Regions from separate parts of the Candidatus Pantoea soli genome, predicted to be linked through region 1. Evidence: predicted binding sites of a transcription regulator. Region 1 holds the regulator's gene; each other region holds the start of a gene.
What was found. The regulator CRP, encoded in region 1, controls carbon source genes, mostly activating them, when cyclic AMP is high. The targets are predictions, from matches to a motif close to ATGTGANNNNNNTCACAT.
Positions count from the first base shown of each region.

Region 2: mlc (sugar metabolism global transcriptional regulator Mlc) is a predicted target of CRP. The motif match lies at 6,720-6,737, and genes of this name have one in related genera.
Region 3: D8B20_RS01685 (nucleoside-specific channel-forming protein Tsx) is a predicted target of CRP. The motif match lies at 6,770-6,787, and genes of this name have one in related genera.

Region 1 is NZ_CP032702.1:3,423,723-3,433,882, reverse strand. Features, by position in the region: gene trpS (tryptophan--tRNA ligase) at 1-46, shown strand, start outside; gene D8B20_RS15965 (hypothetical protein) at 115-561, opposite strand; gene tsgA (MFS transporter TsgA) at 914-2,092, opposite strand; gene ppiA (peptidylprolyl isomerase A) at 2,352-2,924, shown strand; gene D8B20_RS15950 (YhfG family protein) at 3,025-3,195, shown strand; gene D8B20_RS15945 (putative adenosine monophosphate-protein transferase Fic) at 3,185-3,778, shown strand; gene D8B20_RS15940 (aminodeoxychorismate synthase component II) at 3,820-4,395, shown strand; gene argD (bifunctional acetylornithine/succinyldiaminopimelate transaminase) at 4,483-5,703, shown strand; gene D8B20_RS15930 (YccS/YhfK family putative transporter) at 5,704-7,779, opposite strand; gene crp (cAMP-activated global transcriptional regulator CRP) at 7,838-8,470, opposite strand; gene D8B20_RS15920 (OsmC family protein) at 8,774-9,178, shown strand; gene D8B20_RS15915 (phosphoribulokinase) at 9,248-10,117, opposite strand.
Region 2 is NZ_CP032702.1:1,860,568-1,870,727, reverse strand. Features, by position in the region: gene D8B20_RS08685 (L-rhamnose isomerase) at 1-1,224, shown strand, start outside; gene rhaD (rhamnulose-1-phosphate aldolase) at 1,229-2,071, shown strand; gene rhaM (L-rhamnose mutarotase) at 2,061-2,375, shown strand; gene D8B20_RS08670 (sugar transporter) at 2,413-3,597, opposite strand; gene D8B20_RS08665 (hypothetical protein) at 4,027-4,278, opposite strand; gene ynfM (multidrug efflux MFS transporter YnfM/SxtP(Kp)) at 4,446-5,699, opposite strand; gene D8B20_RS08655 (LysR family transcriptional regulator) at 5,794-6,690, shown strand; gene mlc (sugar metabolism global transcriptional regulator Mlc) at 6,826-8,043, shown strand; gene bioD (dethiobiotin synthase) at 8,149-8,835, shown strand; gene D8B20_RS21585 (hypothetical protein) at 8,832-8,990, shown strand; gene D8B20_RS08640 (nucleobase:cation symporter-2 family protein) at 9,019-10,160, shown strand, end outside.
Region 3 is NZ_CP032702.1:374,350-384,509, forward strand. Features, by position in the region: gene abgT (p-aminobenzoyl-glutamate transporter) at 1-1,246, opposite strand, end outside; gene D8B20_RS01665 (M20 family metallopeptidase) at 1,399-2,838, opposite strand; gene D8B20_RS01670 (amidohydrolase) at 2,835-4,148, opposite strand; gene D8B20_RS01675 (LysR family transcriptional regulator) at 4,254-5,153, shown strand; gene yjdN (VOC family metalloprotein YjdN) at 5,226-5,663, shown strand; gene D8B20_RS01685 (nucleoside-specific channel-forming protein Tsx) at 5,708-6,571, opposite strand; gene D8B20_RS01690 (sensor histidine kinase) at 7,108-8,466, opposite strand; gene D8B20_RS01695 (response regulator) at 8,463-9,122, opposite strand; gene D8B20_RS01700 (helix-turn-helix domain-containing protein) at 9,313-9,681, shown strand; gene D8B20_RS01705 (LysR family transcriptional regulator) at 9,767-10,160, shown strand, end outside.

The sequences.
Region 1 (10,160 bases):
GCTGAAAAAGGTCTACGACGCCATCGGCTTCGTTGCCCAGCCATAATCCGCTGCGGTCCCGGCTGCCGGGACCGCACTTTCTCTGCCGCAGGCGTGATTCGCCTTCAGCGCGCCTTACTTCACCCGGCGCAAGGCCAGCTCCGCGCCATCCCAGAACAGCCGGGCATTACCGTCTGCCAGCACGCTCAGCACCGCACCGGGTGCCGGTCCCCATGCCCGATCGCCACAGCGTACGTTGAAGCCATAGCGAAAGGTGAAATCCCGATCCTGTGCGTCGCCGCTGGCGGCGCTGAGACGCGGCTTGCCGCGGCAGTTGTCCACTGCGGGATTGATGCTGCGCTCGGCGGTGCCGCGCGTCCAGCTTATGCTGTCCGGCCTGAAGGCAACGCGTGCGCCCATAAACTGCGGATCATTTTTGATATAGATCTGGCCATCCTCTTTCTTTGGCGTAACCGCCACCACCTGCCATTCACCCATGACCGCGGACCAGGTTACCGGCGCGGCATGCACCGCCGCGCTCAGCGGCAGCAGCAGGGCGCTCAGCAGAGACACAATACGCATAATCACTCCTTGTTTTTTCATTGCTGGCGTCAGTCTGGCGGCAAAGCGCAGCGCTGTACAGCCGATGTGTGCAAACCTGCGCTGCGGGTAGCCTGGTGCACCGCGTCACAATGCCGGCGTATCGCAGGCAGCGCAGCCAGAGAGTCACTATAAGCGGCAGGATCGCGGATAACTATAATCGCAGCGGGATAGCGTGCAGGAGAGGGCGGAGCGGCACGGTTATCAGGCTATAAGTGGCAGGGCATCATCGTGAGGTGAACAGCCGGAGTGTGCATCAGGGACAGCAGCGCAGCATCCTGCGCCGCTGTCAGTGCGGGTCCGGTCACGGCGAAGGCGCGACCGGCATGAGCCGTCAGTGGGTGATGTGACCGTGCTGGCGATGTTTAGTCACAAAGCCCAGCAGCACACACATCACAAACACCACGGCATACAGCCCGTTTGCGGTAGAGAGCGCAGCATGGGCGCCGCCTTTTGCCACAATCGGCCCGGTCACCACGAAGGTCAGCATGGTGCCGACAGTGCCGCAGGTCAGAATAAAGTTAACCAGTTTTGGCGAAGAGACTTTCGTCTGCAGCGAGCCCAGCGTGATGATGGTGGTGTAGATCGCACTGGAGAAGAAGCCCAGCGCCATAATAATCCAGTGCAGCATGCCGGCTTCCGTGGTGGTGACAAACCAGTACATCAGGCCGGTGGCCAGCAGTGCCAGCACCATCAGAATGCGCTGCAGATCGAAGAAGCGCAGCAGGAAGCTGAACGCCCACATGCCCACCATATAAGCGGTCCAGAAGTTACCGACCAGCTGACCGGCTGCCGCAATGTCCATGCCCATAGATTTGGTTGCGTATTCCGGCACCCAGGAGATAAAGCCCAGCTGACCCAGGATGTAGCACAGGGCGGCAATCGACAGGAACAGCACGCCAACGCCCCATTTTTCTTTCTCGCCACCCTGTACGGCGGCTTCACTTTTCAGCTGCGGGAAATCTACCATCAGCGTCAGCACAAAAATCGCCAGATAAATCACGCCAATGCAGGCATAAACCCAGTACCACGGCAGCGCGCGCGCCAGCAGAACACCGGCGATGATGGGGAAAATGGTTCCCGCCATGCTGAAGAACGAATCGGTAAACAGCAGACGTGAACCGCGCTGGCGACCATCATACAGGTGCGTAATCAGGAAGGTCCCGATCGACATCGTGATACCGCTGACCACGCCCAGCACGAACATGCACAGCGAGAACACGCTGAGGTTATGGCTGGTCATCAGACCGGCCACCGCGAGGATCATCAGAATAAAACCGAAGATCAGCTGACGTTTCAGCGGCACAATCACCATCAGCCAGGCGTTCAGAAACACGGCAACCAGAATACCGGCATTAAGGAAGGTGAAGGTGTTACTCATTTCAGAAACGGGCAGCTGGAAGTATTGAGCGATGTTGTCCAGCACCATACCGGTCACGATTACCAGTGCGCCAGTGAGCGCATAGGAGAAAAAGCTGATCCAGGTAAGGCCAATGCGATTACGGTTTGTCATGTTCAGAGCCTGTGGTACGCCGGGATGGCAAAAGTGTCATGAATTGTAAATGGAACTGTGATCGTAATAAATAAGCACTGAAACAAGCGAGAAATATTTCATTAATAGTGTGATTTTCATCACGCAAATGATTGCGTTGCGAAAAAGTGTGACCATCGTAACCTCAGCGTAAATATAGGTAAAACGCTGGCTCTTGTATTACATGCTCTTTACAATCGATCGGGTTTTTGAGCTAGCTCTCCAAGGTAAGGAATCTTTCATGCTTAAACGTACTTTGACAGCGGCCGTCGCCCTGTTAGCGCTCTCTTCTGTATCTGCTTCTGCTCTGGCAGCCAAAGGGGATACTCATGTGCTGCTCACCACCTCTGCGGGTAATATTGAACTCGAACTGGATAATCAGAAAGCCCCGGTTTCCGTGAAAAACTTTGTTGATTACGTCAACAATGGCTTTTACAACAACACCATTTTTCACCGCGTTATTCCAGGCTTCATGATTCAGGGCGGCGGCTTCACCGCCGATATGCAGCAGAAACAGACCAACGCGCCGATTAAAAACGAAGCGGATAATGGCCTGCGCAACCTGCGCGGCACCATTTCCATGGCGCGTACGGCTGAGAAAGACAGTGCCACCAGCCAGTTCTTCCTGAACGTGGCGGATAACGCCTTCCTTGACCACGGCCAGCGTGACTTCGGCTATGCGGTGTTTGGCAAAGTGGTGAAAGGTATGGACGTGGTCGACAAGATCGCCCAGGTACCGACGAAAGATGTCGGCCCGTATCAGAACGTGCCCTCTAAACCGGTGGTGATCACCGCTGCCAAAGTCCTGCCTTAATGGCTGCGCGCGCCGGATCCCACCGGTGCGCCTGGCTGCGCTCCGGCAAAGCTGCCATTTGCTCTTATACTTAGGGCAATTCCCGTTTGCCGGAGGCGCTATGACCAGCCAACTCACTGAAAAACAGAAAGCCACACTGTGGCAGCAGCGCCGCGCTGCCAGCTATCAGGCCAGCTGCAGGCTGGCCGGTTTTACCGTTAATGAAGCCGTCATCACTGCGGAACAGGCGGAAGAGCGCCTTGCTTCGCTGAGGAGGCAATATGGCGGATAACAGCCTGGCGGTGCGCGATCCCTATCTGTGGCACAACGATGATGTGCTGAAAAACCGGCTGGAAATCCACGATGCTGCGCAATTGCGTAAAGCGGAGCTGGCATTCAGCGCGGCGCGTCTGGCGACGCTGGAGCTCGGTTCGGGCGCGATTGGCCTGCCGCGCCTGTGTCACATTCACCGCACCCTGTTTCAGGATGTCTACAGCTGGGCAGGAGAGCTGCGCACCATTGATATCTGGCGCGACGACACGCCCTATTGCCACTGCGAATACATTGAGAAAGAGGGCAACGCGCTGATGAGTGCGCTGGAAGAGGAGCAGGGCCTGGCCAATCTGCCGCCGGAGACATTTGTCGCGCGGCTGGCGCACTACTACTGCGAAATTGACGTGCTGCATCCGTTCCGTACCGGCAACGGCCGCGCGCAGCGTATCTTCTTCGAACAGCTGGCGCTGCATGCCGGTTACCTGCTGGACTGGGACGCGGCCGATCGCGAAAACTGGCAGGCGGCGCTGGTCAGCGGCGTCGCGGGCGATCTGGCCCCTCTGACCGCGCAGTTTGCGAAAGTGGTGAGCCCGGCGCGGTAAAATGCGTAGAATAGCGGCGGTTTTACTGGCCTGAGGGCATTATGCTGCTGCTAATCGACAACTATGACTCCTTCACCTGGAATCTTTACCAGTATTTCTGTGAACTGGGCGCGGACGTGCGCGTGGTGCGCAATGATGCCATCACGCTGGAAGAAATGGCGGCACTGCCGCTCAGCCATCTGGTGATTTCACCGGGGCCGTGCACGCCGGATCAATCCGGCATTTCGCTGGCGGCTATCCGCCACTTTGCCGGCCGCCTGCCGGTACTGGGCGTCTGCCTCGGGCATCAGGCGATTGCTCAGGCCTTTGGTGCGCAGGTGATCCGCGCACGTCAGGTAATGCACGGCAAGACTTCGGTCATTCAGCACAATAATCAGGGCGTCTTCCGCCAGTTAACCAATCCGCTTACCGTCACGCGTTACCATTCGCTGATTGTGGCACGCGATACGCTGCCCGCTGAATTTGAGATCACCGCCTGGAGCCTGCGTGACGGCGAGCCGGATGAGATCATGGGCTTTCGCCACCGCACGCTGGCGCTGGAAGGGGTGCAGTTCCACCCGGAAAGTATCCTCAGTGAACAGGGGCATCAGCTGCTGGCCAATTTCCTCAATACGTAACTTCCGTTTGCCATTGCGTGATTTATTATGCATATTTCGTGATTATAATTTCACGTCAGTTCGATAATTAACCTGATGAGGTCAGCAATGGCAGCGGAAAAACCAGCGGTAACCCGGGAAACCTTCGATAAGGTCATTTTGCCTGTTTATGCACCTGCGCAGTTTGTGCCGGTGAAAGGCAAAGGCAGCCGCGTATGGGATCAGCAGGGCAAAGAGTACATCGACTTTTCCGGCGGTATCGCTGTGACTGCCCTGGGACACTGTCATCCGGCGCTGGTGGAGACGCTGCACCGGCAGGGGGAAACGCTGTGGCACACCAGCAACGTGTTCACCAACGAACCGGCGCTGCGTCTGGCAGGCAAGCTGATTGCGGCCACTTTTGCTGAACGGGTGTTTTTTGCCAATTCCGGTGCGGAAGCCAACGAAGCCGCGTTTAAGCTGGCGCGCTATTACGCCTGCAAAAAACACAGCCCGTTTAAAACCAAAATTATCGCTTTCCACAACGGCTTCCACGGCCGCACGCTGTTTACCGTGTCTGTCGGCGGCCAGCCGAAGTACTCCGATGGCTTTGGCCCGAAGCCGGCCGACATTGTGCATGTGCCTTTTAACGATCTGGACGCGGTCAAAGCGGTGATGGATGACCACACCTGCGCCATCGTCGTGGAACCCATTCAGGGAGAAGGCGGGGTGATGCCCGCCACGCCGGAATTTATGCAGGGGCTGCGTGCGCTGTGCGACCAGCACAATGCGCTGCTGGTGCTGGATGAAGTGCAAAGTGGTATGGGGCGCAGCGGTAAGCTGTTTGCTTATGAACACTATGCGATTCAGCCGGATATCATTACCACGGCCAAAGCACTCGGCGGCGGCTTCCCGGTCAGCGCGATGCTGACTACCGACGCCATTGCCGCCGTGATGGCGCCAGGCGTACACGGCACTACCTACGGCGGTAATCCGCTGGCCTGCGCCGTCGCCGAAACCGCACTGGATATCATTAACACGCCGGAGGTACTGAATGGCGTGGAGACGCGTCGGCAGCAGTTCGTGACGGCGCTGCAGGCAATAGACGCCGATTACGATATCTTCAGTGAGATCCGGGGCAAAGGGTTGCTGATCGGTGCTGTGCTGAAACCGCAGCATGCCAGCAAAGCGCGCGATATTCTGAACGCCGCTGCGGCTGCAGGCGTCATGGTGCTGACGGCCGGTACCGATGTTATCCGCTTTGCGCCTTCGCTGGTAATTGAACCCACCGATATTGCAGAGGGAATGGCGCGGTTTGCCCGCGCCATTCAGCAGGTGCTGGCCGCCTGATTAGCCTTTCGGGCGTATCGCACTCAGCCAGCGACCGTGATGCGGGCGCTGGCTCCACGCCAGAGACGAGATAGTATGCATCACGCTCAGGTGCTGCAGAATCCGCTTCACATGCTGTTCAACAATCGTCACCGGCCCGTCACTCAGGCTATCCGGTGCTTCCAGAATATTGGTGTCACTGCCCGGGCCGTCATAGGAAAGCCGCTGCTGACAGCGCTGCAGCGCGATCTCACAGGATTGCAGATAGCGCTCCGCCAGCGTCGGGGTCAGCATGGTATGCTCGCGCGCCAGAATCGTCATCGCATTGATGTGCTCAACAATGAACTGGCTGTGGGTCACCCACAGCCGCATATCTTTCAGATACTGCGCGTTAAAACCGGGTTCGCTGGAGGCCTGATTCAGGGAGTTGAACAGTGCGTTATGCGCTTGATTGACCTTGACCCGCTGTTCCGCCAGCTTTTGCGGTGACTGCTCCGGGCCCAGTAGCAGGCGCAGTGCCTCCTGAAAAGCCTCAAGCGCATCATGCGCGTTGCGGCGCAGCAGGCCGCTCTGCCACTGCGGCCACAGCCAGATCATTCCCGCAAAGGCAATCAGGCAGCCCATCAGCGTATCCATCATGCGCGGCAGCAGAAACTGCGCGCCGTTCAGCGACAGCAGCTGCAGCGAATACACCGCCGTGACGGTAAAGCCAATCATGGACCAGCCATAATATTTGCGCGTCACCAGATAGCTGATAAGCGTAATCACCAGCATAAACAGCAGGGCGATCGATTCCGGCACCGCCAGCCGCAGCGAGGCCGCGGCAATCAGCAGCCCGGCAAAGGTGCCCAGCGCACGGTGCTGAATACGCACCCGCGTGGCGCTGTAGCCATTCTGGCTGACGAACAGGATGGTCATCAGAATCCAGTAGGGTTTGGGAATGTTGAAGAACAGCGCCAGCGCGCTGCCAAACATCAGCATGACGGCAAAGCGCGCCGCCGTGCGCAGCGCTGAAGATTTCAGCGACAGATAGCTGCGCAGCGCCGGCAGCAGCGGCAGACGGCGCTGCCGGTCGGCCATCAGATCGCGGGTGTAGAGCGGCTTCTGCGTACGCAGCACGCGCGCGATGCGGCTGAAGTGATACAGGCAGAAATGTCCCACCGGGTTATCCGGATGCTGACGCGCAATCTTTTCCAGTGCGCTGAGCGGCTTCTCCATCTCAAAACGGCCGGTTAACTGATGGTAAAGGATGGCGTCGGCCAGCACGCGCAGGCGCGCCGAGATGATGCGGGCGTTCCAGCGAATCACCGCTTCAGCGTGGCTTTGCTCCACCAGTTTTTGCACCTCTTCCGGCTGGTGCAGGCTGACTGAAATGTGCTCCTGCAAATCCAGCGCCACCTGAAACGCACGCGTCAGGCGCTTATGGCTGTTATCGCGACTGGCTGACAGCATGTGCATCTGCTGATAACAGGTGGTGATGAGATCGACCGCTTTCTGCTGGCGCGCCAGCAGCGGCGGCAGCGCTTTTTCCGGATCGGTCAGCTGGGTCAGCAGCGTATATTTGGCATCGCAGTAATCCGCCAGTTCGTGATACAGCAGGCTGAGGGTTTCACGCATCGGCTGCTCTTTCCACAGCCAGAACCAGAACCAGTTAAACAGCCCGTACCACAGCGTGCCGCCAATGTAGAGCAGCGGTGGAACCCAAATCGGCATGCGGCCAATGAGGCTGAGCGTAAAGATGGCGGCAATCAGCGTGCCGGGAAGCAGACGGCCATGCAGCGGGCTGATTTCGCCGGTTACGCCAACCAGCAGCGGCAGCACCAGCAGGATCAGCGGCAGCGGCACGTTAAGCCCGGTAAGATACTGAATCAGAAAGCTGCCGGTAGCGAACAGCGCACCGCCGACAATCAGGCGCTTAAAGAAGCGCTTATGCGGGGTATCCAGCCCGGCGATGTTGCAGCAGGCCGGCACCAGAGAGAACAACAGCCCTTTTTGCAGGTCACCCGCCAGCCAGCCGAGCGCCACGGGCAGACACAGCACCAGCGTTTGCCGCAGCGCGTAGTTGACCTCAGGATGATAGATGATTCGACGCCACATCAGCTCATCGTAAATAAAAACGGCGCAATGTTGCCATTACGCCGTGGGTGAGAAGAAATCAGCGGGTGCCGTAGACGACGATAGTTTTACCGTGTGCGGAGATCAGGTTTTGATCTTCCAGCATTTTCAGGATACGGCCCACGGTTTCGCGTGAGCAGCCCACGATCTGACCAATTTCCTGACGGGTGATTTTAATTTGCATACCGTCCGGGTGGGTCATGGCATCGGGCTGTTTTGCCAGGTTGAGCAGCGTTTGCGCGATACGACCGGTGACGTCCAGGAAGGCAAGGTTGCCTACTTTTTCGGAAGTCACCTGCAGGCGACGCGCCATCTGCGCCGACAGGCGCATTAAAATATCCGGGTTTACCTGAATCAGCTGACGGAATTTTTTGTAGGAAATTTCAGCCACTTCGCAGGCAGTCTTCGCACGTACCCAGGCACTGCGCTCCTGGCCTTCTTCAAACAGGCCGAGCTCGCCGATGAAATCTCCCTGGTTGAGGTAGGAGAGAATCATCTCTTTGCCTTCTTCATCTTTAATCAGTACCGCGACGGAACCTTTCACGATGTAGTACAGCGTTTCCGCTTTCTCACCCTGATGGATGAGGGTGCTTTTGGATGGATATTTGTGAATATGGCAATGGGACAGGAACCATTCGAGTGTAGGGTCTGTTTGCGGTTTGCCGAGAACCATTCGCTATTATCCTCTGTTGTAATCGTGCCCAAAACACAGGGGGCAGTTTTCCCTGTCAGGCGGTGAAATCGTCAAGCGTTTCCCGTAAGGGAAAATTATTCGGGGTGGATTCGTAAGCGATGCTTTTGATTCGTCCCGCCTTCGTCTGTAATGACGAAAATATTTTCAGCTCTGTTTGTAGCACAGCTTTTGCAGGCTGTCTTGTGTTGTCTCGCTTCAGCGGCAGGGGCAGGCGTCCGGATTGCTGTTTGCCAGGTGAAAGCGTACTCTGGCGGCAAAACCGCCGCTTCAGGAGACAAAGATATGCAGGCACGAGTGAAATGGGTTGAGGGGTTAACCTTTCTCGGAGAATCCTCATCCGGACATCAGGTATTAATGGACGGGAATTCCGGCGACAAAGCACCCAGCCCGATGGAGATGGTGCTGATGGCCGCCGGCGGCTGCAGCGCGATTGACGTGGTGTCAATCCTGCAGAAAGGGCGTAACGACGTGGCGGACTGCGAGGTGAAACTCACCTCGGAACGGCGCGAAGAAGCGCCACGCATTTTTACACACATTAACCTGCATTTTATCGTCAGCGGTCATGCGCTGAGCGATAAGGCAGTGGCACGCGCAGTGGATCTCTCGGCTGAGAAGTACTGCTCGGTGGCGATCATGCTGGGTAAAGGCGTGGAAATCACCCACAGTTATGAAGTGAAGGCGTTGTAAGCCAGCGGCCGCGGTGCGATGCCCGACGCGCAATACGTCACCCTGCGTCAGGCATCGCCACCCCGGCGGTCATTCAATGCGTTTACCCTCAATCAGCCGCTGCACCAGCGGCGTCATGATCAGTTCCATCGCCAGCCCCATCTTGCCGCCCGGTACCACCAGCGTATTCATATGGGAAATGAACGATCCCTGAATCATCGCCAGCAGATAAGGAAAGGCAATGCCTTCCAGCCCGCGAAAATGGATCACCACAAAGCTCTCATCCAGCGAGGGGATCTCGCGCGCGGCAAACGGATTGGAGGTATCCACGGTGGGCACGCGCTGGAAGTTAAGGTGGGTGCGCGAGAACTGCGGCGTGATGTAGTTGATGTAATCCTCCATGGATCGCACCACCGAATCCATGACCGCTTCGCGTGAATGGCCACGTTCACTGGTATCGCGCACCAGCTTCTGAATCCACTCAAGGTTAACGATGGGTACTACGCCGACCAGCAGATCGACATGCTCGGCGACGTTATTCTGCTGCGTGACGACGCCGCCGTGCAGCCCTTCATAAAACAGCACGTCGGTGTTTTCCGGCAGCGGCTGCCACGGCGTGAAGGTGCCCGGCACCTGATTCCACGGCACCGCCTCGTCATAGGTATGCAGATACTTGCGCGACTGACCGTGACCGTTCTGACCGTAGTCCCGGAAGGTCTGCTCCAGCAGCGCAAAGTCATTGGCCTCCGGGCCGAAGTAGCTGATATGACGCCCGAGATCGCGCGCTTTGCGGATCGCCATATCCATTTCCGGACGGGTATAGCGATGGAAGCTGTCACCTTCGACTTCGGCGGCGTGCAGATCCAGCTGCTGGAAAATCTTACGGAAGGCGAGGCTGGTGGTGGTGGTACCGGCTCCGCTGGAACCGGTGACGGCAATGATTGGATGCCTGGCTGACATAACAGTGCTCCCTGTGAAGTCCGGCGATGAGCATTGTTACCAC
Region 2 (10,160 bases), 1.6 Mb from region 1:
CAGCGCTATGCCGCCACGGGCGTTAACGTGGAACAGGTACTGGACCAGCTGGATCGGATTCCGGTCTCCATGCACTGCTGGCAGGGCGATGACGTCCGCGGCTTTGAGAACCCGCAGGGGCTGCTGACTGGCGGAATTCAGGCCACCGGCAACTATCCGGGCCGGGCGCGTAATGCCGCAGAGCTGCGTGCCGATCTGGAACAGGCGATGGCACTGATTCCAGGCGCGAAGCGGCTGAATTTGCACGCTATCTATCTGGAAAGCGACGGGCCGGTTGCGCGGGATGAAATCGAACCGCAGCACTTTCGTGGCTGGGTGACCTGGGCAAAGCAGCATCAGCTGGGGCTGGATTTTAATCCCACCTGTTTTTCGCATGCGAAAAGTGCGGATGGCTTTACGCTGGCACACGCTGATGCCGGCATCCGGCAGTTCTGGATCGATCACTGTAAAGCCAGCCGGCGCATCTCTGCCTGGTTTGGGGAACAGCTGGGCACGGCATCGGTCATGAACATCTGGGTACCGGATGGGATGAAAGATCTTACGGTGGATCGCTTCGCGCCGCGTCAGCGGCTGGCCAGCGCGCTGGATGAGATTATTCGCGAGCCGCTCAATCCGCAGCACCATATTGATGCCGTAGAGAGCAAGCTGTTCGGCATTGGCGCAGAGAGTTACACCGTCGGCTCAAACGAATTCTGCTTCGGCTATGCCTGCAGCCGCCAGACCGCGCTGACGCTGGATGCCGGACACTTTCATCCCACGGAAGTGATCTCCGACAAAATTTCCGCCGCCTTACTGTATGTGCCGCGCCTGCTGCTGCACGTCAGCCGTCCGGTACGCTGGGATAGCGATCACGTGGTGCTGCTTGATGATGAAACCCAGGCTATCGCCCACGAAATTGCCCGCCAGAACGCCTTTGACCGGGTGCATATTGGCCTCGATTTTTTTGACGCTTCCATTAACCGCATCGCCGCCTGGGTGATTGGCACACGCAATGCGAAAAAGGCCCTGCTGCGCGCGCTGCTGGAACCGACGGCATCGTTACGGCAGCTGGAGCAGGCGGGCGATTACACGGCGCGGCTGGCGCTGCTGGAGGAGCAGAAATCACTGCCGTGGCAGGCGGTCTGGGAGGCCTGGTGCCTGCGGCACGACGTGCCGGCCGATGCCAGCTGGCTGAGCGAGGTCCGTCAGTATGAACAACACATTTTGCGTCAACGCCAGGGGTAATCACATGCAAAACATACTTAACGCCGGGTTTGTGCAGGGCATGGTCAAAGTGACCAGTGATATGTGGCTTAAAGGCTGGGATGAGCGCAACGGCGGCAATGTCAGCCTGCGTCTGCTGCCGGAGGAGGTCAGCGCCTTCCGCGCAGATTTTTACCCCGAGCCGCGCTGCATTGAACTGAGCCAGCCCGTGCCGGCGCTGGCCGGTGACTGGTTTATCGTGACCGGTTCCGGCAAGTTTTTCCGCAACGTCCAGCTCGATCCAGCTGACTGTCTGGCGCTGCTGCAGGTGGATGACAGCGGGTTAGCTTACAAAATACACTGGGGCTTGTGTCATGGCGGCCTGCCGACCTCCGAACTGGCGGCGCATTTTCAGTCCCACAGCGTGCGCAAGCAGCTTTCACAGGGGGCCGATCGCGTCATTATGCATTGTCACGCTACGCATTTTATGGCGCTGAGCTATGTGGTTAATCTGGACCCGGCCCGCTTCACGCGCCTGTTGTGGGAGGGCAGCACGGAGTGTCTGGTGGTGTTCCCGGAGGGAGTAGGCATTCTGCCGTGGATGGTACCAGGCACCGATGCGATTGGTCAGGCGACCGCAGATGCCATGACAAAGCACAGCCTGGTGATGTGGCCGTTTCACGGTGTGTTTGGTGCCGGCCCGACGCTGGATGAGACGTTTGGCCTGATCGATACGGCAGAAAAAGCGTCTGAAGTGGTGGTAAAAGTGCTGTCAATGGGCGGCATCCGCCAGAGTATCACCACTGAACAGCTGATGGAGCTGGCCGAGCGCTTTGATGTCCGGCCGTGGCAGGCCGCGCTGCAGGCGGAGCGCAGTGATGTTGCGTAAGGCCTTCGTTATGCAGGTGCATGCGCACTGCCACGATGAATATCTGCGCCGCCACACGCCCATCTGGCCGGAGCTGGCGCAGACGCTGAAAGACCACGGTGTGCACCATTACGCCATCTGGCTGGACGCAGAGCGCCATCTGCTGTTCGCCAGCGTCGACATTGAATCGGAGGCGCGCTGGCAGGCCATTGCGCAGACGGAGGTGTGCCAGCGCTGGTGGGCGTCCATGAAAACCCTGATGCCCGTCAACGCCGATAACAGCCCGGTGAGCAGCGAACTGCAGCCCATGTTTTATCTGCGCTGATCAAAAAGGCGGCCCGCTGCGGCCGCCTGTCAACGCATTACCCGTTAGAGCGTAGCTGCGGATAGCGCCGGAAGATGGCGATACACCAGAACAGGGCTGCCAGGCCAATCAGCCCGCCGACATTTCCCACATCGGACATCTGCAGATGCTCGCTGACCTGGTTACCCAGTAACGCGCCGGCGCCAATACCGATGTTATAGATGCCGGAAAACAGCGACATCGCGACATCTGTGGCGTCGGGTGCCAGCGACAGTACGCGCACCTGCATAGCCAGGCCAATCATCATCATGGCCATACCCCAGATGATGCACAGCAGCACGATAGCCGCCGGGCGCACGGCCGCGAACAGCAACAGCCCCATGCACAGGGTGATCAGCGCAATGGCAGCGATCAGCAGCCCGGACGGAAACTTATTGCCCAGCGTGCTGAACAGCAGGCTGCCCAGAATCCCCGCCGATCCAAACAGCAGCAGCAGCAGGGTGGTAAAGTTCTCGTCCGCGTTCGCCACCAGCTGCATAAAGGGCTCAATATAGCTGTAAGCGGTATAGTGCGCGGTGACCACCACGGTGACCAGCAGGTACATTGCCACCAGCGCCGGACGGCGAAACAGCATCGGTACGCTGCTGAGCGAACCGGTATGCTCGCTGGGCAGGCGCGGCAGGACGCGCACCAGCAGAATCATCAGCACCAGCGCGGAGAGACCGATCATGCCAAAGGTGGTGCGCCAGCCAAGATATTGCCCGACGATACGGCCAATCGGCACCCCGAGCACCATCGCCAGGGCGGTGCCGGTCGCCAGCATACTCAGCGCCTGGGTTTTTTTCCCTGCCGGTGCCACGCGAATCGCCAGCGACGCAGTGATTGACCAGAACACCGCGTGTGCCAGGGCAATACCGATACGTGAAATCACCAGCGAGGTGAAATCCCACGCGAACGAAGAGAGGACGTGACTGGCGACAAACAGCACAAACAGCACCGCCAGCAGCAGCCGGCGTTCAATGTTGCGTGTCAGCAGCATCAGCGGCAGCGACAACAGCGCCACCACCCAGGCATAGATGGTGAGCATGATGCCGACATCGGCGGTTTTCATGGCAAAGCTGTCGGCAATATCGGACAGCAGGCCGACCGGCACAAACTCGGTGGTGTTAAAGACAAAAGCCGCGATGGCCAGCAGCACAACGCGCAGCCAGGCTGTTTTACGTGAAACGGTAGTTGATTGCATGGAATTCAAATTGATTTAGCGGCGGTCAGGAGGCGCCAGAACGCCTGATAAAGTGACCTAGGTCACAAACTTCTCCTATTGTGGAGCATTAATGAGCGGATGGAAACCTTTCACCGGGATTTCAGACGGAATATTTTTTCGCAGCGTGAAGGCTGCGTAATGTGCTGACGGGTATCGCTATTTTAGCCGGCCCCGGTGACGGTGATGCTGGCTAAAGAGAGCGCGGCAGGGCGCAGAGAGTATGCGCGGGGAAGAGCGATCTTTTGTGCAAGGCCGGCTGCGGCCGGACAGCAATCGCAGAGATTCTACCATGGCAGAGGCGATCCAGTGAAAACTGAGTCGCACGTTTCTGTTATAGAGAAATGGCGCAACGCGGCTAATAAAACCGGCCTGACGGTAACGCCAGCGGTCAGGCCAGGATTATCAGAGTCAGGCCATATGTTTCAGGGCCACGCTATTGTGCAGGCTCAGGTTTTTTTTTACCGCCACCGGACAACAATGTTCACAGCCCAGCGCACCCGGATAAAATTTTCGCGCCTGCTGGATGGCGGCGGCGGGCGCATAAAAGGTCCCGAGAAAACGCCGTGCGCTGTCCTGAGGCAGGAACGGGCAGCCTTTGGCATGCACCACATGATTGTCGTTATAGCCGGCGTGCTTATCGACGTAGTAAAAGCGTTCCATCTGACCACCTCATTGCTGTGAAAAATAAAGTCTACATATTGTTGGAATAAAACGAATTATAGCGACTTATGGTCGTTTTGTTTTAACCGGCACTGAGTAAATAGCGGATTTTACGGGAAAAGCGGAGCGGCGGGGCCGGACTGGCCCCGCTAAACAGATGAGGAGTATTACAGTTTCCGGCCCTGCAAACGCAGGCCGGTCAGCAGCGCCAGCACCAGCAATACGCTGATAAACACCGTGACGCCCGGCCAGCCATACTGGTGCCAGAACACGCCGCCGAAGGTGCCGGCCACGCTGGAGCCGAGGTAGTAGCTGAACAGATACAGCGATGACGCCTGGCCTTTCGCGCGCCGCGCGCGCGGGCCAATCCAGCCGCTGGCCACCGAATGCGCCGCAAAGAAGCCGGCGGTAAACAGCATCATGCCAGGCAGAATAATCCACAGCGAGCTGAACACCGTCAGCAGCAGTCCGCTCAGCATGACTGCCGTGGCGGCAATCATCACCGGGCCGCGCCCGTAGCGGCTGGTCATCGCTCCGGCTTTGGGCGAACTCCATGAACCAGTGAGATACACTACCGACAGCAAGCCCACAACCGCCTGGCTCAGCGACCAGGGCGCACTCAGCAGCCGGTAACCGATGTAGTTGAACAGGGTGACAAACGCCCCCATCAGCAGAAAACCTTCGGCAAACAGCAGCGGCAGGCCTTTGTCACGCCAGTGCAGACGGAAGTTCAGCAGCAGGCTGCGCGGGCGCAGCGAAGCCGGACGGAAATGGCGCGACGCCGGCAGAATTTTCCAGAACATCAGCGCGCCCGCCAGCGCACAGGCACCGATCACGCCGATCGCTATCCGCCATGAGAAGAAATCGGTCAGTACGCCGCTCAGCAGTCGTCCGCTCATGCCACCAATCGAATTGCCGCTGATATACAGCCCCATTGAGAACGCAACCACCCGGGGATGCATCTCTTCACTCAGATAGGTCATGCCGACTGCCGCCACGCCGCTGAGGGATAACCCGGTCAGCGCGCGCATCAGCAGAATGCCGTGCCAGCTGCTCATGGTGGCGGATACCAGCGTGCACAGTGCGGCAAGCGTCAGCGATGTCACCATCACCGATTTACGGCCAATGGCATCCGAAAGCGGGCCGGTAAACAGCAGACCCAGCGCCATCAGGGCGGTGGAAAGGGAGAGCGACACGCTGCTTTCCGCAGGGGATACGCCAAACTGCTGTGACAGCACCGGCAGGATCGGCTGTACGCAGTAAAGCAGGGCGAAGGTGGCCAGTCCGGCCGAGAACAGTGCCAGCGTCACGCGGAAAAAGCGCGGCGATCCGCGTTCAATCCAGGCTGAATCCGGCACTGCAGGCTGGCGGGTGGAGAGATCGTCGTTATGCAGTGTCACTGCGGATGAAGGGCGACTCACGTCATTTCCTCAGTCGGGTAAGCGTCCTGTCACTGTAGGAAAAGCATATTAGGTTGTACAATATATTAATAATCTCAAATAAGACCTTTTGCCTATGAATATTGAGCTGCGCCATTTGCGCTATTTTGTCGCCGTCGCGGAAGAGCTGCATTTTGGCCGCGCCGCGCAGCGGCTGCATATTTCCCAGCCGCCGCTCAGCCAGCAGATTCAGCAGCTGGAGCAGGCGATGGCGGCCCGGCTGTTTAGCCGCACCAACCGCAGCGTGCAGCTGACGCCGGCCGGTGAGGCCTTTTTACAGGACGCGCGTGCCACGCTGCTACAGGTTGAGCAGGCGGTGCAGCGCGCTGCGCGCATTCATCACGGCCAGGAAGGGGAACTGCGGATTGGCTTTACGTCGTCCGCGCCTTTTACCGGCCTGATGTCCGATGCGCTGTATCAGTTCCGCCAGCGCTGGCCGGAAGTGCACATTCAGATGCAGGAAAACAATACGCGTCAGCAGTTGACCCCGCTGCATGAAGGGCGGCTGGATCTGGGTGTGATGCGTAATACACCGCTGCCTGCCGATTTACAGTACCGGCTGCTGCTGCGTGAGCCGTTAAGCGCGGTGGTTCACTGGGCCCACCCGCTGGCTGATGCGGAAACCCTCTCGGTTCAGGCGCTGGCCAGCGAGCCATTTGTCTTTTTTGATCCGCAGGGCGGCACCGCGCTGTACAGTGAAATCCTGGCGCTGCTGCACCGCTACCAGATTACCCCGTTTATTACCCAGGAAGTGGGCGAAGCGATGACCATTCTTGGCCTGGTGGCAACCGGACTTGGCGTATCCATTCTGCCGGCCTCGTTCCGGCGCGCCCGGCTGGCTGATGTGGTGTGGCTGCCGCTGCAGGAGAAGGACGCCACCTCGGAAGTGTGGCTGGTGTGGTCGGCGCAGCGCGAGCCCACGGCGCAGATGCGCAACATGATGGATTTACTGCTGCGCGGTGCGGAAAAATAAACCAGCCACGCGCGATACCCCGGCACTTTATGTGCGATAAATCACATTTCTAATCAAATATTTGACGCTGCCGGCCAAACTGCATCACCATAGCTGCTGTTTATTTAGAAGCGCGAAAATAACCGGGAGCAGGGCGTGAATCTGGACAGTCAGCCTGGCCACATTGACCAAATTAAACAGACCAACGCAGGTGTGGTTTACCGACTGATTGACCATTACGGCCCGATTTCGCGTATTGAGCTTTCTAAACGTGCCCAGCTGGCGCCAGCCAGTATCACCAAAATTGTGCGTGAAATGCTGGATGCGCATCTGGTGCAGGAAACAGAGTTTCAGGAGCCCGGCAGCCGCGGACGCCCCGCCATTGGTTTGATCCTCGACACCGTTGCCTGGCACTATCTGGCGGTGCGTATTCAACCGGGCTTTATCACACTAACGCTGCGCGATCTCAGCAGCCGTACGCTGCAGGAAGATCGCCTGCCGCTGGCCGCCAGCGCGGCGATGCCGCTGCTGACGCGGCTGCAGGAGCTGGTCGACGCCTTCTTTATCCGTCATCAGCACCTGCTGGAGCGCCTGACGGCCATTGCCATTACCCTGCCGGGCCTGATCAATGCCGCTTCAGGCGTGGTGCACCGTATGCCCGGCTACGACGTGCAGGAGATGCCGCTGGGGGAAACCCTGTCAGCGCGCAGCGGGCTGCCGGTGTTTGTGCAGCACGACATTTCTGCCTGGACGCTGGCGGAGTCGCTGTTTGGTGCCTCACGCGGCGCGCAGGATGTGATTCAGATCGTGATAGATGAAACCGTCGGTGCCGGCGTGATCAGCGGTGGCCAGCTGCTGCATAAAAGCGGGCGCGCGCTGGTGGAAATCGGCCATACGCAAATCGATCCTTACGGCCAGCAGTGCTACTGCGGCAACCATGGCTGTCTGGAAACGGTGGCCAGCACCGGCAGCCTGCTGCAGCTGGCGGCACAGCGCCTGCCTGCGCAGCCCGAGAGCCGGCTGCATCAGCAGGCGCTGACGCTGGAAAGCCTGTGTCAGGCCGCTCTGCAGGGCGATCGTCTGGCGCATGATGTGATTGCCGGAGTCGGTCACCATATCGGCCGTATGCTGGCGATGATGGTCAATATCTTTAATCCGCAACAAATCCTTATTGGCTCGCCACTCAATCTGGCGGCAGACGTGCTGTTTCCCGCCGTGAGCAGCACCATCCGGCAGCAGGCGCTGCCCGCCTACAGTGAAGCCATTCAGCTGGCACCGGCCGCTTTTAACGATCCTGGTACGCTGGGCGCGGCGGCGCTGATCAAAGATGCGATGTACAGCGGCCATCTGCTGGTGAAACTGCTGCAGGGATAAGCCGATCCCGCCTGAAGTTTGCGCTAACGCAAGCCGCGCACTCCCACCTTTCCTTACACTGCCTTCTTCGCAGGTTACGCATCGCTCAAACGAAGGAGGAAAGAGGTGAAAACGCTTTTTATCACCGGAACCGACACTGCGGTGGGTAAGACCGTGGTTTCCCGTGCACTGCTGCAGTGCTTTGCCCGGGCGAATCTGTGCGCAGCCGGTTATAAACCGGTGGCGCGCAGTGCACAGCAGACGCCAGAAGGTTTACGTAATAAAGACGCGCTGTTGCTGCAGCAGGCCTCTGGCCTCAGTCTGGCCTACAGCGCCGTGAATCCCGTACTGCTGACGGAGCAGGAAAGGGCGACCCGGCCGGCAGAGCCGGTGAATTTTTCCTTGCTGAGTCGCGGCCTGGCGGATTTGCAACAGCGCGCCGATCGCGTCGTGGTCGAGGGCACCGGCGGCTGGCGCAGCCTGCTGAACCACCTGCACCCGCTTTCTGGCTGGGTGCAGCAGGAGCAGCTGCCGGTCATTCTGGTGGCCGGGATCAAGGAGGGCTGCATCAGTCATGCGCTGCTGACCGCAGAAGCGATCGCCCGGGACGGTTTGCCCTTAGCTGGCTGGGTGGCAAACCGCATCAATCCGGGGCTGGCACATTATGCGCAGATCATCGACGTGCTGCGCGAAAAGCTTGGCGCACCGCTGCTGGGTGAGCTGCCTTACCTGCCGCGCGCAGAGCAGCGCGACCTCAGTGATTATCTGGATATCAGCGCGCTGCACAGCGAGAGTGCAAAACCCGCCGCATGATGAAACAACGGGGCGCAAATCGCCGCTGGCTGAATCCGGCGTTTCAGGCCCGGTCACCGGCGATCGTCTCCGAACAGGCCTTTATATTCAACCAATTAGCTACAGAACAACGGTTTTTCTGCGCTCTGGCGCGTTTCCTGCATCAGTCCGGCTAATGAATCCCCCGAAAGCCGGAGCATCGCTATGTCACATCCACAGGAAAAAGGTTTGTTATACGGGCTGGACGACCGCATTGGTCCGGCCCCGGCATTTTTCGCCGCGTTGCAACACGTGCTGGCCAGCGTCGTTGGCATCATTACGCCGCCGCTGATTATCGGCTCCGTGCTGGGGCTGCAGGCGTATATTCCCTATCTGATCAGTATGTCGCTGCTGGTCTCCGGCCTTGGAACCTTTCTGCAGGCGCGTCGCGTGCTGGGGATCGGCGCGGGCATGATTTGTCTGCAGGGCACCAGCTTTGCTTTTCTCGGCGTTATCCTCTCCGGCGGGCTGATGGTCAAAGCGCAGGGCGGTTCTCCCGAAGAGATGCTTGCCATGATCTTTGGCTGCAATCTGGTGGCGGCGCTGATCCCGATGCTGATCAGCCGCTGTATTGCGCCGCTGCGCAAAGTGCTGACGCCAGTGGTCACCGGCACGGTAATCACCCTGATTGGCATCAGCCTGATTAAAGTCAGCATCACTGACTGGGCCGGCGGTCATCACGCCGCAGATTTTGGCGCGCCGGGCAATCTGGCGTTGGGCGCGCTGACATTGCTGGTGATTATTGTGCTGAACCGCGCGCACAACCGCTGGATGCGACTGGTGGCGGTGGTGGCCGGCATTGGCGTGGGCTGTATCGCCGCGGCGCTGACCGGGCATCTGCCCCTGAAGCCCATGGCGGACGCCCACTGGCTGGTGCTGCCCACCTTTTTGCGTTTTGGCTTTAACTTTGACTGGACACTGTTTGTTCCGGTGGCGCTGGTGTCCGTGATCTGCGTGATTGAAGCAGTAGGAGATTTAACCGCCAACTGCCTGATATCACGCCAGCCGCTGACGGGTGAAGGCTTTCAGCGTCGTCTGCAGGGCGGCATTCTTGCCGATGGCATCAGCTGTTTGCTGGCAGCGCTGTTTTCCGCTTTTCCCAATACCACCTTTGCGCAAAACAACGGCGTGATTCAGATGACCGGCGTTGCCAGCCGGTATGTTGGCATGGTGATTGGCGTCATGCTGGTACTGCTGGGGATTTTCCCGGTGATTGGTGATCTGCTGCAGCAAATTCCGCCGCCGGTGCTGGGGGGCGCGACGCTGGTCATGTTCGGCAGCGTGGTGGCCGCCGGCATTCGCGTTAT
Region 3 (10,160 bases), 710 kb from region 1:
GCACGAACACCGGCGCGAGAATGGACCAGATCGCTGAGCCGCTGGCGATAAACATACAGAGAAACGCGGACAGGAACATCAGGCCAAGGAATGCCGGTGCGCCACTGATGCCGGCGCTTTCCAGCAGGTCGGTCAGGCCAATCGCCATGAACTTGCCCATGTTGCTCCAGTTAAAGAACGCGACAAACTGCGACAGCGGAAACACCATCACAATAAAGCCGGCCATGCTCTTCATCGGGTCCACCAGCAGGCGGGGAATGTCGTCGGCGCGCCGGATTTGCCGGGTCACGGCGCCATAGGCAATCGCCACCACAAAAAAGAACAGGATAATGATCGGCACAATGCCCTGAATAAATGGCGAAGGAATGATGCCGCCGGTTTTGGGATGGCGCAGCGGCGCATGTTCCGGCACCACCAGCAGCGCCAGCAGGGCAATAAACAGCAGGGCGGCCAGACCCGCCGCTTTCAGGCCGCGATTTTCCAGTGCGGTCAGCGGCGGCAGGCGATCGTTTTGCCCGCCGTTCCACGCCGGCAGGCGCGGTTCGACAAACTTATCGGTCAGCAGCGCCCCCGCCACGGTCAGCACGAGCACGGAGGTGGCCATAAAGAACCAGTTATCGATCACGCTGACGTGCACGCTATCGCTCACCGCTTTGGCCGCTTCCGTACTGATGCCCGACAGCAGCACATCGGTGGTGACGATCAGCAGGTTAGCGGTGAAGCCAGACGCCACACCGGCGATTGCCGCCAGCAAACCCGCCACCGGATGACGGCCTGTGGCAAGAAAGATCAGCGCGCCGAGCGGCGGCATCACCACCAGCGCGGCGTCGGAAGAGATATGACTGAAGAAGGCGATGAACAGCACCATGTAGCTGGCGTAGCGGCGGCTGACGCGCGAGGCCATTTTCACCATCAGCGACTGCAGCAGGCCGACTTTCTCCGCCAGTCCGGCGCCAATGACCAGAGCCAGAATCGAGCCCAGCGGCGTAAAGCCGCTGAAGTTTTTGATAATGTTAGGTAAAATCCACTGAATGCCCGCCACGCTGAGCAGATTGTTGACCCGCACCAGCTCGCCGCTGGCCGGGTTTTTCACTGCCACATCAAGGCTGCTGAGGATCGCGGTGGCCACCATCAGTATCGCAATCAGATACACAAACAGCAGAAAGGGATTAGGCACTTTGTTGCCGACCCGTTCCACCCAGCTAAACACTTTCCCAGGGCTACGGTGCTCCGTGGTTACGTCCATCGGTATATCCTCGTCATGGTGTATTTGCATGCCCCGATCAGGGCTGTCGTTATTATTTTTTGTCCGCTGCCGGGCACCACAGGGCGTGCGCCAGCAGGTTTTGCGCCGCTTTGTCGCGGCACAAGGGCGTGCGCCCGGTTAACTGTGTCGCGCTATAACGTCGCAGGCCGCACACCCGCCGGGATCGGACAGGTATAGGGGTGCGCGCGGCGCAGGGCGGCAAACTCTTCCCGGCAGCGCGCCAGCGCAGCGGCGTCCTCCAGCAGCGTCAGCGCGGTGGCAGCCATCACTTTGGCGGCCAGGCACATGCCTTTGTGCGCAATCGGCGTGCGTCCCTGCGCGACCAGCTGCCAGGTGTGGAGCGGCGTGCCAAACGCGAAGCAGGGGGCAAAGCACTGCGCAACCGGCGTCACCCAGCTGACGTCGCCCACGTCGGTTGAGCCGTACAGGATTTCGCGCGTCGCCACGCTCGGCGCGACCGAATCGGTCAGCGCCCGGTCACCCAGCGCTGCTACCCAGGCCTCTCCCGCTTCACCGCCGGTACGCGCCGCGTTGAGCCGGGCATTGTGCAGATCGTCCGGGGTCAAAGTGGCGCGCATCGCGGCGGCAAAGCGCTGTTCCTCCTCGCTGTAACGTGGCACGCCAAAGTGCTGCAAGTTATGTTCCATTACCGCTTCCAGGGCGCGATTCGGCACATAGCTGGAGCAGGCTTTTTCAAAGCGCACCGTCATCTGCGTGTCGGTCATCAGCGCGGCGCCGCGCGCAATGTTGATCACCCGCTGGTAAATTGCCTGCGCCTGTGCCATCAGCGGCGCGCGGATCAGGTACAACACTTCAGCATCGGCCTGCACCACATTGGGGGACACGCCGCCGCTGTTGGTCACCGCATAGTGCAGTCGCGCCTCCTGCACGATGTGCTCGCGCAGGAAGTTGGCGCCGGTGTTCATCAGCGTAACCGCATCCAGCGCGCTGCGTCCGAGGTGCGGGGCATTGGCCGCGTGCGCCGCCACGCCTTTAAAGCGAAACGCGGCCTGGATATTGGCGAGGGTGCTGAGATTAAACAGGCCGCTGAAGCCTTCCGGATGCCAGGTGATAGCCGCATCTACATCATCGAACAGTCCCTCGCGCACCATAAACGTTTTGCCGGAGCCGCCTTCCTCACCCGGACAGCCGTAAAAGCGCAGCGTGCCGCACTGGCCGTGCTGCGCCCACCAGGCTTTGATGGCGCAGGCCGCCGCCACGCCCGCCGTGCCCAGCAGATTGTGGCCACAGCCGTGCCCATTGCCGTTTTCCGTCAGCGGCTGCGGCGTGGCGCAGCCTGCCTGCTGACTCAGACCGGCCAGCGCATCAAATTCGCCGAGGATAGCAATCACCGGTTTACCGCTGCCGAGCGTGGCGATAAAAGCCGTCCCGAGCTGGCCTGCGCCGCGCGTCACGTGAAAGCCCTCCTGCGCCAGCGCATCGGCCAGCAGCGCAGAGGATTGCCACTCCTCAAAGCGGGTTTCCGGCACATCCCAGATGGCATCGCTGAGCGCGCTGAAGCGCGACTGGTGTTCATCAATGTACTGGCCGATAAACGCGTGGTGGCTCATTGTGCACCGCCAAACTGCGCCTGATTGAGTGCCAGCGTGGCGAGCGTCTGTACGGCGGTGGCCATGATCGCTTCGTCAAAATCAAATTTTGCGTTATGGTGGCCAGCAGCGAGGTCACAGCCGAAGATCACGTAGGACGCCTGCCCGCCGCGCTGCTGCACGCGCTCCATCATATAGGTTGCGTCTTCCGAGCCGGCAGCCTGCCTGCGGGTGTCCACCACCGACTGAAACAGGCCCAGCGCGTCGGCCTGCTGATGGATAAACGCCACCCACGCCGGGCTGGGCGTGCAGCTGCGCGCGCCACCCATCAGCTGGACCGCATGCGTCACGCCGTACATTGCCGCCGCGCCTTCAATCACCCGCAGCGCCTGCTGATAAATATCGTCGTTAACCCGGTTGCTGACGCCGCGCGTTTCCACCTTCATCAGGGCGCAGTCGGGGACCACGTTGCGGCCGGTGCCTGCCTGCAGCACGCCGACATTCACCCGCGCCACGCCTCCGCTGTGCTGGGGCAGGCTGTGCAGGCCAAGCGTGGCCTGCGCAGCGGCCAGCAGCGCATTGCGTCCCGCTTCCGGATTGCCGCCCGCGTGGGCACCGGTGCCGGTAAAGGTGACGTCCAGCTTGGTAGTGGCCAGGAAGCTGTCACTGCCGCAAACGATTTCGCCCGCAGGCACGCCGGTGCCCAGATGGATGGCGGTAAACAGATCCACATCATCCAGCACGCCCGCGGCAACCATGGCGCGGGCCCCGCGCACGCCCTCTTCGGCGGGCTGGAAAATAAGTTTGATGGTGCCGCTCAGCTGCGCTTTCATCGCCATCAGCACGTCCGCCAGCGCCAGACCGATGGTGGTGTGGCCGTCGTGACCGCAGGCGTGCATCATGCCGGGGTTGCATGAGGCAAAGCCCTCGCGCGCCGGCAGGTGATCGGCATCCTGACTTTCATGCTGATCCAGCGCGTCCATGTCCACGCGAAATCCCATCACCGGGCCGGGGCGACCGGTTTCCAGCGTGGCGACCACGCCGCAGAAACCGCCGGAAAAATAGGGCAGCCACTGCGGCAGCGCGCCCTGTTCCCGCGCGCGTGCTTCCTGCTGCGCCAGCAGCTCTGCGGAGGGCAGCCCCATACGCGCCTCTGCCGCAATCACCTCCCGGCCTAGCTGCAGCTGATAACCAAGACGATGCAGCGCTTCCGCCACCCGCGTCGCGGTGCGGAACTCCAGCCAGCCTGATTCGGCATAGTGATGCAGATCGCGACGCCATGCCTGCATCTGCGGCACCCGGGATTTCACGAGCTCAGAAAGGGTTTTCATCGGCTTGTCCTTTATGTTGATTTTTTGTGCACTGCCCCGAATCTACACAATGGTATTAGCGTGCATAAGATGCGAATATCTTTTGCCCGATAAACAGGAGTTATCATGCCTTCTGCGCTCAAACTTCATCAGCTGCGCGCCTTCGTGGAAGTGGCGCGTCAGGGCAGCATTCGCGCCGCCAGCCGTCTGCTGGGCCAGTCACAGCCTGCGCTGACCAAAGCGATTCAGGAGCTGGAGCTGGCGCTGGGCGCGCGGCTGTTTGAGCGGCGGCAGCAGGGCGTCACGCTAACGGATATCGGCAACACCTTCTTTCGTCACGCCTGTCTGGTGCTGGAGGAGCTGCGCGTGGCGCAGGAAGATATTCAGCAGCGGCTCGGGCTGGCGGGCGGGCAGGTCAATATCGGCGTCGGCGGCAGCATTGCGCGTACCGTTATGCCGCAGGTGATCACGCAGTTTCATCGGGAGTATCCACGGGTGAAAGTGCGCATCGTTGAGGGACAGCTGGTCTCGATGGTGCATGAACTGCGGCAGGGCGCGCTGGACTTCACCATCAATACTTACGATCGCCACCATCTGGATCAGGAGCTGATCTTTGAGCGGCTGATGCAGCGCGATTATCAGGTCGTGATGCGGAAAGGCCATCCGCTGGCGCACGCGCGCTCGCTGGCGGAGCTGCAGCACTGTGACTGGACCATGCCGACGCCGCAGGGCAGCTACTATCGGCTGCTGCACGATCTGTTTGGCGAGCGCGGCATGGCCCCGAAGATCGTGGTGACCTGTGAAACCTTTATGGCCTGTACCAGCCTGGTGGCAAAGAGTGATTTCGTCAGCATCATTTCGCGTGACGTGATTGAAGATCCGGTGCACGGCGGTCAGCTGATCGCGCTGGATCTGGACGATCCCTTGCCGCAGGCCACCTTCTATCTGATTCAGCGCAAAGACACCGCGCTCACGCCGATGAGCGCCTATATGGCACATCTGTTTCGCCGCGCCTGCCAGCCGTGACGGGCCAGAAAACGCATCGTCTACACTGTAAGGGTACGCGAGAAGTTAACCGATCTATCAACGGAGGTTGCGATGCAGGTAAGTCCTTATTTATTTCTCTACGGGCGTTGTGAAGAAGCCATAGCTTTCTATCTGGAAGCCACCGGCGGTGAGATTCTGCAAAAGATGACATTTGGCGATATGCCGGAGCAGGGTGAACAGGTGGGCGATCAGTCCGCGCCGCCGCTTCCGCCAGAAAAAATCATGCATGCGCATCTGCGGATTGGTCAAGGTGAGTTGATGCTGAGCGATGGCGATACGTCCAAGCCACCGGCTTCTGAGCATGCGGGTTATGCGGTGAGCCTGGCCACGCCAGATGAAGCCGAAGGAAAGGCCTGGTTCGATAAGCTCTCCGCCGGCGGTAAAGTCACCACGCCGTGGCAGAAGACCTTCTGGTCAAACGGGTTTGGTATGTTTATCGACAAGTTCGGCATTCCATGGCGTATCAACGTGGTGAAACCCCAGGAATAACCGGCAGGCGTGGCCGCCCGTCGCGCGGCCACGCACAGCGTGCATCAGAAGTTGTAACCCACCACCAGGTAGTAGCCCCAGCCGGTTGATTTCACTTCAAATGGACCGCGGCCAAAATTCAGCTCCTGGCCATCAGCCCACTGTCCACCATTGTGGAAATAACGCGCCACGGTAGAGACATGCCAGTGGTCATAGTTCAGCGACAGAATGTGGCTGGAAGCGACAGAGTTGCTGGTGCGCGAGCGGTCAGATTTGTCGCGCAGATCGGAACCCCAGTCAAAGTTGGTAAAGCCGATGTAGCTCAGCTTGCCGCCCCACAGATCGGTGATTGGCACAAAGTATTTCACCTTGAAGCGATAGCCGTCCCAGCTGTTTTCGTTCGCTGCACCGTAGTTTTCCCACTGGTATTTGGCATACACGTTCAGTGAAAGCCCAACATCGCTGTGGGTATCAATGTCGGTACCCAGACCCATGTACCAGGTGTTCTGCCGGTTGTCGCTGTTGCGACCCATGTCGTAGATATAGTTGTTGGCGAAATACCACTCTTTGAAGGGGCCGAACGCCAGGCTGGTGCCGGTGAGCTTATCAATGGAGAAGCGTGGTTCAATCTCCATAAACATCGGCGAACCGTGGTCAAACACGCCGTTGGCGTTACTGTTGCCGACACCAAAGAAGTTGGTCAGATCCAGGTAGCCGTAAAAATCGAACCAGTCCTTTTTGGTGAAGGCTTCGTATTCGAGATAAACGTCGTTGTTGAACTGCGGCCCGAAGCGGGTGTGGTAGCTGCCCACCACGTTCACGCTCTGATGCCACCAGTCAGAGAGGTATTGCGGATCGCTTTCTGCCTGCGCGGCACCGGTCCAGCTGCTGGCCAGTAAGGCCCCTGCTATCAACGTTTTAAATTTCATTATTGTTAACCACATGCTTGTGATCGCCGCGTGCGCGCCGCGATCGGGTGAAATCGATCCCAGGGGATGGGCAGTGTGCTGTTTTCGCCAGTCTCTGGTGCCGGCGTTTCAGGCCCGCGTAATGTGCCTGTAACAAGGCGATAGAAAATAGATTTTGATCACGTTTGTCAAAATGTGTTGCATTTCGATTCAATGAAATTGTGATGAAGTTCACATAATTGATGTGCGGTGAACGGAACGAAGCAACCGTTTACGTTGTCGCGATGATGCCAATGTTGGTTGAGGGCGTTCAGAAAGCAGACACCGGTGACGATCGCCGTCATACCGGTCATAAGGATAGCGACAGGGCGTAAGGGACGAGGGAAAAAGGGCCGGTTACGGGCGGCGCGCATGCGGCGGTCGGCTAGGGTATGCGGGCCCCGACCGCGGGCATTTCGCAGCCGGGTGTCCGTGTTTCGCCCGGACAAGCGGGCACGTTCCGCGTTGAGGAACATGGTTGCCCGGCGGCGAGTGCCAACCGGCGCGTTGCGGTAACGCTACGGTAGCGTCACCCGCACCTGCAGCCCGCACACGTTACCCTGCGGGCTGAGGCAATTCGACAGCGCGACCTGCATCTGGTACTTCTGCGCCACGCTGCGCACAATCGATAAGCCCAAACCGCTACCCTGCGCCTTGACGTCGGGCGAGCGGGTAAAGCGGTCAAAGGCGCGATCGATAAAGGATTCCGGCATGCCTGGCCCGTTGTCGACGATATCGACCACGGTATGCGGGCCGACGTGATGCAGCAGCACATCCACCATGCTGCCTTCCGGGGTGTGCAGCATCGCATTGCCGATCAGGTTATCAAACAGGCTGCGCAGCTCCGAGCGGCTGGCGTGCAGGTGGTAGTGCGCGCTGCCGTTAAAGCCGATATCGATGCCGCGCTTGTCGGCCACCACCATCAGCTGTTCAATGCTCTCTTTCAGCAGATCGTCCAGCGCAATCGCTTCTACGCTGGCAACCACCGATTGATCTTCCTGGCGCGAAACGTTCAGCAACTGCGTCACCAGATGGCGCGTGCGCGTGACGCCCGCTTCCAGCTGATCGAACTGGCGGCGGGCTTCGCCCGGCTGAATATGCTGACGCAGGTTCTCCAGCTGCAGGGTCAGGGCGGTCACCGGCGTACGCAGTTCGTGAGCGGCGTCCTCAAGGAACTGCCGCTGCGATGACCAGGCGGTGCGCAGCTTATCCAGCAGCGAGTTATAGGCATCCACCAGCGGCAGCACTTCATCCGGCAGGCCCGCCGGCGAGACGCTGTGTGAGTGCAGCATCTCCTGGGCGGCAATCTGGCGCGACGCCGCCCGCAAATCACGGGTAATCGCCCGTACCACCAGCCAGATCACCAGCAGCGAGAGCGGCATCATCAGAATCAGCGGAATGATGGCAGAGAGCACGCGCTTCACCATCAGGCTCTTCATATAGCCGACGTTGTGCAGCACCTGAATATTGCCGATTTCACTGCCAAGCTCTCCGGGCCGGGTGTAGACACGCCATTCACAGTCATCACCGCAGTCGCCCACTTTGACGTCTGACCAGCCCTTTTTCGCCTGCAGCGGCGCATGCAGCGTCGGCCACGAGCTGGCGCGCAGATGATTGCGCGTATCCCACAGCTGCACGATGTAGGTGCTGCGCAGTTTCTCCTGCTCCATCACCATCGGCATCAGGGCGGGCATGCGCTGGCTGCTTGCCCAGGCATCGGCAATTTTCGCCAGCTGATCGTCTTTCATCGTGCCCATCATGTCGCCGTAGCAGTGATAAAAATACCAGGTGACGCCGCCAATCATCGCCAGATGCAGCAGCACCAGCGTGGCCAGCAGCTTGTTACGCAGCGAACGCATGAAGGTAAAGGAACTCATAGTGCCGGTACCCGCCAGCCCAGGCCACGCACGTTGCGTATCACTTCGTTATCCAGCTTGCGGCGCATGCCGTGGATCAACACATCCACCGCATTACTGGTGACCTCTTCCCCCCAGCCGTAGATGCGGTTCTCTAACTGTTCGCGCGACAGGATGGCGCCGGGACGCTCCAGCAGGGCGTACAGCAGGGCGTATTCACGCGCGGTCAGCTGCTCGCGCTGGCCTTTGTAAACCACTTCGCGCGTCATCATGTCCAGCTGGACGTCGCCATTGCCTAACAGGGAATCTGCCGCGCCGTGGCGGCGTCGGGTTATGGCGCGCATACGGGCAAGCACCTCCTGCAGATCGAAAGGTTTAAGCAGATAGTCATCGGCGCCGCTGTCGAGCCCCTGAATGCGCTGCTGCACGGTGTCACGCGCGGTCAGCACCAGCACCGGCGTGGTGTCGCCGCGCGCGCGGGCGCGACGCAGCACGTTGATGCCGTCTTCGCGCGGCAGCCCCAGATCAAGCAGCACGCAGGTGTAATCGCCTGCCGACCAGGCGTTGCTGGCAAAGACGCCGTCGCGTACCCAGTCTACCGACCAGCCTGCGGCTTCCAGCGCCTGCTGCAGGTTGGTGCCTATCATTTCATCGTCTTCTACCAGCAGCGCTCGCATGGTTCTCTCCCCTGGCTGATTGCAGGCAGTGTACCGCCCGATTCTTAGCGCAGAATTATTTTTGCCGCTCAGGCACGGCAGGCCGGCGCACGTTACCGTGCTAATTCTGCGCTAATTTTCTGCTAATTAAGGGATAAATTTAGCGCGCTACAGTGGCTTCACTGGAAAATTTGCCAAGCCGGAGGAAGCCATGAATCAGCGTGAATTTATCCGTAGTTTACTGGAATGGATTGAAGATAACTTAGGGCACGATCTGCATCTGGATGAAGTGGCGCGACGCTCGGGATATTCCCGCTGGCATCTGCAGCGCCTGTTTCGTCAGCACACCGGTTTTTCGCTGGCAGAGTATATCCGCCAGCGCCGGCTGACGGAGTCCGCGCTGACGCTCATTAACAGCGACGAAGCGATTTTGCAGGTGGCGATGAGCTACGGGTTCGACACGCAGCAGGCGTATACCCGCACCTTCAAAAACTATTTTCGCGTCACGCCGGGCCAGCTGCGCCGGCAGCGCCGGGTAGAGCCGGAACGCCTGCTGTTCCCGCTGGCGATGGCCTCCTGAACGCCGCGCGAGGGCGATGAAAACCCGTGCGTCGGCGCGGGTTTGCTTTTAAGCTGCGCTTCTTTGCGTTGCAGGCCCGGAGAACATGGATCACAGTGACAACCTGACCGCGATGCTGCTGTTTGCGTGCGTCGTCGAACGGCAGAGCTTCAGCGAGGCCGCCCGCGTGCTTGGCGTTTCCCGCTCGCACGTCAGCCGGGAGATTGCCCGGCTGGAGGTACGGCTGGGCATCAGGCTGCTGCAGCGTACGACGCGCAAAGTGGTGCTCACGGAACTGGGCCAGGCCTATTATCCGTTCTGCACCCGTATGCTGGAGGAGCTGCACCGCGCCGATGCCTTTGTGCAACAGGTTCACCAGCTGCCGGCGGGAAATGTCCGGCTGCAGGCACCGATCACCTTTGGCTGCCAGTGTGTAGTGCCGGTGCTGAACGCGTTTATTCGTCGCCATATTCATATCAATGTCGATCTTGAGCTAACCC